One region of the Sedimentitalea todarodis genome, then DNA from elsewhere that is predicted to be linked to it. Evidence: riboswitches for the same ligand, from Rfam matches in the RefSeq annotation. Region 1 holds a riboswitch; the other holds the start of a gene.
The links. A riboswitch is a leader RNA that binds a small molecule or an ion and turns the genes downstream of it on or off. The one in region 1 is predicted to bind thiamine pyrophosphate.
Positions count from the first base shown of each region.

Region 1 (2,398 bases):
TCAAAGCCAATAGGCTGCGCATGGTCTGTCTTCGTCGGAGTTTCAAAGACCGGCCCAAGACCAAGGTAGTCCACAATCAGGGGATCGGCGGCTTGCACAGTCTGCGGTGTTTCACACGACAGCCCGAGGATCTTGCCGGGCCCAAGCAATGCGCGCGCTTGTTCGGGCGATAGGTCCCCTTGGCCGATGTGTGCGCCGTCGACGTCTGCGGCGACAGCGGCGGTGACGTCATCATTGATCACCAGCGGGACATCGCTGCCATCCAACACCTGTTTCAAGGCAATTGCCAACTCTGTGCGCTGCGCGGTTGTCGCGGTCTTGTCGCGCAACTGAACCATGGTGACGCCGCCCGCCACTGCCCGTCGGACAGTTTCAACAACGCCCGGTTTTGCGCAGAGTTGGGTGTCCGTCACCAGGTAAAGGCAGAGCCGGTCCTTCAGCGCCGCCATCACGCGATAACCTGTTCAAGATCAGCAGCTTGGGTGGCGGCAAGGGCATCCAGGAAATGCATCTTAAAACTGCCCGGGCCCTTGGCCAGCTTTGCAGCCGCAGAGCCTGCCACCTTGAAATGCGCAAGCGTGGCCAGGGCTGCATCGAACGCGGGGCCGGTCGCGGCATAAGCCCCCATCAGTGCCGTTTGCGCACACCCCAAGGCAGTGACCTTCGGCATCATTGGTGATCCACCCACGACACGGGCCTCATGCACACCGTCCGTGACATAATCGACGGGCCCCGTGATCGCGATGACGGTGCCAAACTGTGCCGCCAACGCCTTTGCTGCACCTTGGGCGGCATCCACGCTGTCGCCGGTATCTGCACCTTTCCCAGCACCCGCTTCTCCCGTCAAGGCAAGTATTTCCGAGGCATTTCCGCGCACAATCGTTGGCCGCAAGGACAACAAATCCTGGGCAGTGCGCTTGCGGTAGCCCGAGATGAAATGCGCGACAGGATCCAAAACCCATGGAATACTCCGCGCATGCGCAGTCGTTGCCGCCGCCACCATACTGGCCTGCCAGGGAGCCGAGAGGGTGCCGATATTGATCGTCAGCGCACCGCAGATCGGCGTGAAATCGGCGATCTCTTCGGGTGCATGTACCATCGCAGGCGATGCACCTGCGGCCAGAACAACGTTCGCGGCGATGTTCATTGCCACATAGTTCGTGATGCAATGCACCAGTGGGTTTTCGTCACGCACCTCTGTCAGCAAGTCCTGGGGGACCATGTTCTCTCCTCTTTCGCAGGCAAAAGGGGAGATGGGGCATGTAGCACAAGAACATACGACCTCCCTCCGCCAGCATTATCTGGTTCAGGTTCAAAGGGTACGTCTCAGCTTTGCAGCGCCCCTGGTGATGCGACGGCTAGTTGTTTTCAGGAGTATCGTCAAATGGAATGAAGCGCTGCGACAAGAAATGCGGGCATCGGTATCATGTCACCGAAGCTCCGCTTCGCCCCATATCAGTCACTGAGTGCGATGACCGCATCGGGCCGCGAGCGGCCAAGATGGGGACGTCCCGCAAGCCGGGTGGTGGTGTGCTCTGCGCCCCGCCATGACCATCCCGGCGAACGCTGTGACCTGCCACTGAACTCTTATCCAACCGGAATTGATGCCTTTTGGATTGATACGCCATTTGGCGCGGGTTGGGCATTCGACATATGCGCGGAGCTTTCATGTGGCGTATTGCGACCGTCGCTTGCAGTGATCAGATCAATCCCGCAGAGGCTCTGTCTCTACCGGTGCATCTACTCCAGGTTGCCAATCAGGTCCTTCAACGTCGCGAGGAATGTTGCATATCTTTCCGCGCCGATTGCATCGTCCAGCGCGTTGAGATGCGCAACGGCTTTTGCCTCCATACGGGCCTGTAGCGCGATGCCTTTTTCGGTCGCAACACTTAGATGAATGCGCCGGTCGCGAGCCGAACGCAGGCGCAGGATCAGGCCTTGTTCTTCCATCCATCTCAGGGCCTTGGTGATGCTGGACTTGTCGCGTGCCGATGCCGCGCCGATCTGGGTCTGGCTGATGCGCGGATTGCGAACGATCAGGGTGAGGATCGTGAAGTACCCCGGTTGCAGCGCGTCGGGCCCCAGCCGTATTCGGAAATCTTCATAGGCGACCTCGTGGGCGCGGCGCAGGTACATGCCGATAAACTCGTGCAAGATACCGTGATCCAACGTGGAACTGTCCGGTGCCTGCGCCGATGAATAGGACAGGACATCATCTTCTGGCGGATCCTGGTTCTCTGGACCGGCCATTGCTATCGCGCCATCTCGGGCAGTACCATGACCAGCCATGGAAATGCGATGATGATGAGAATACGCACGACATCGGCCAGCACGAAGGGAAGAACACCGCGATACATGTCGCCAACCGACAGATCATCGATCACCGATTTGATGACGA
Region 1 is NZ_JASMWN010000008.1:45,389-47,786, forward strand. It holds gene thiE (thiamine phosphate synthase) at 1-449, opposite strand, end outside; gene thiM (hydroxyethylthiazole kinase) at 449-1,222, opposite strand; TPP riboswitch at 1,267-1,355, opposite strand; gene QO231_RS11700 (MarR family winged helix-turn-helix transcriptional regulator) at 1,741-2,250, opposite strand; gene QO231_RS11705 (TRAP transporter large permease) at 2,253-2,398, opposite strand, start outside.

Region 2 (2,398 bases), on a different contig from region 1:
ACCGCAATGGCAACGCTGAACCCGGCAGAGAGCGCGGCCTGAACCACGGTGAACTGCACCGCGCCCCAGTCAGACGGCCCCAATCCGCGCCCGGACTCGGCGCGCAGGGCGACTGCAACCAACGCACCCAGAATCAGCGCTGCGACAATCGCCGCCGCGCCAACCCCGCTGCGATGGCCTATTGGCTGAGCGCGCCGAGCCATTCCGCCAACGCTTCATCCCGCAGTGTCGCGACTTCGTCTGTGGGAATGATCAGTGCCTTTTCCGGTTTGGCCAAAGTTTCGAAACCCTTCGGAAGCCCGTCTGCGGGGGTCACCGCCGGATACATCCAATTCGTTGTCGGGATCACGGATTGAAACGCATCCGTGACCATGAAGTCCAGAAACGCCTCCGCCAGTTCGGGGTGATCGGAATTGGCGAGCTTTGCTGCCACCTCGATCTGCAGATAATGCCCCTCGTCAAAAATCGCCGCCGCCTTGCCGGCATCCTCTTCCGCGATCAGATGATAGGCAGGCGAGGTGGTATAGGACAGGACCATATCCGCTTCCCCATCCAGAAACAGCCCGTAGGCTTCGCTCCAGCCTTTGGTCACGGTGACGATATTATCTGCCAGTCCTTGCCAGATGACCGGTGCCTCATTGCCATAGGCCGCCTTGATCCACATCAGCAACCCCAGCCCCGGTGTCGAGGATCGCGGGTCCTGAATGATAATCTTGGTATCGCTTTCTCCGAGTGCGCGAAAGTTGGAAGGAGCGGACCCGTCGGCCTGATGCACAAAGGCAAAATAGCCCCAGTCATAGGGCACGAATACCGGATCGTTCCACGGCACCGGCAGCGCGTATTCGGCGCTGACCGCGTGAGGTGCAAACAGGCCGGTTTCCATCGCCGCCTCGGTCAGGTTGGTATCCAGCCCCAGAACGATATCCGCGTCACTGCGCGCGCCCTCAAGCTTGATTCGCGCCAGAAGGGCAGCACCATCACCGGCCCCGACCAGCTTCAGGTCACAGCCGCAACGTTCTTCAAACGCCGTCTCGATCACCGGGCCAGGGCCCCATTCCGCGACGAAACTGTCATAGGTGTAAACGGTCAGTTCCGGTGTCTCGGCACTCGCCGCCGTGGCACAGGACAATCCCGCTGCAATCGCAAGATACTTCATGGCATCCTCCATTTGCGGCGATGGGCAAGGATGGAAGACGATCCAGACCTTCCCTACGCCGGTGTTAGCCGGTTCAGGTTCAACGGGTCCGCATCGCGCGTCTCAGCCAATCAAGGCACCCCGAGGTAGGCCGGACCCTAGATCGCGGCCTACGGAAAGACAAGCTCTCCGCCCCTTCATCTTTGTCAAAATACTCCGGGGGAGCCGTCCGCAGGGCGGCGGGGGCAGCGCCCCCTGCAGCACGACAATCGCTTGCGACGCTTCCATCCCCCCGCTAAAGCACAAGCCAAAAGGAGCTTTGCCCATGTCGATCAACAGCTTTGGCCACCTGTTTCGCGTCACCACCTGGGGCGAGAGCCACGGCCCCGCCATCGGGGCGACGGTCGATGGGTGTCCGCCGGGTGTCATGGTCGACGAAGCGATGATCCAGCACTGGCTCGATCGGCGCAAACCGGGTCAGAACAAATACACCACCCAACGGCGCGAGCCGGATCAGGTGCGCATTCTGTCGGGCGTGTTTGAAGGCCAGACAACCGGCACCCCGGTTCAGCTGATGATCGAGAACACCGATCAGCGCAGCAAGGACTATGGCGACATCAAGGAGAAGTTCCGACCGGGCCACGCCGATATCACCTATTGGCAGAAATACGGCATCCGCGACTATCGCGGTGGGGGCCGGTCTTCGGCACGGGAAACCGCCTCGCGCGTCGCGGCGGGCGGGCTGGCCCGCGAGGCGATCCGGGCGCTGGTGCCGGATGTCCAGATCGCCGGATACATGGTGCAGATGGGGGAACACGCCATCGACCGGGGGCAGTTCGACTGGGCCCAGGTCGAACAGAACCCGTTTTGGGCCCCTGACGCAAAGGCGGCCAAAACCTGGGCCGCTTATCTGGACGGGCTGCGCAAATCCGGAAGCTCGGTCGGTGCCATTGTCGAGGTCGTTGCGCGTGGCGTTCCAGCGGGTTTGGGCGCGCCGGTCTACGGCAAGCTCGACACAGATCTGGCCGCCGCGATGATGAGCATCAACGCGGTCAAGGGGGTCGAAATCGGAGAAGGCATGTCGGCGGCGATGCTGACCGGCGAGGCCAATGCCGACGAGATTTTCATGGGGCAGGGCGGCCCGAGATACAGTTCCAATCACGCGGGCGGTATTCTCGGGGGGATCAGTACAGGGCAGGACGTTGTGGTACGCTTTGCCGTGAAACCGACCAGTTCCATCCTGACCACGCGCAAGACCATCAC
Region 2 is NZ_JASMWN010000006.1:89,220-91,617, reverse strand. It holds gene QO231_RS09930 (thiamine/thiamine pyrophosphate ABC transporter permease ThiP) at 1-203, opposite strand, end outside; gene thiB (thiamine ABC transporter substrate binding subunit) at 179-1,156, opposite strand; TPP riboswitch at 1,190-1,289, opposite strand; gene aroC (chorismate synthase) at 1,461-2,398, shown strand, end outside.
Region 2: another riboswitch for thiamine pyrophosphate. It lies ahead of thiB (thiamine ABC transporter substrate binding subunit); the one in region 1 lies ahead of thiM (hydroxyethylthiazole kinase).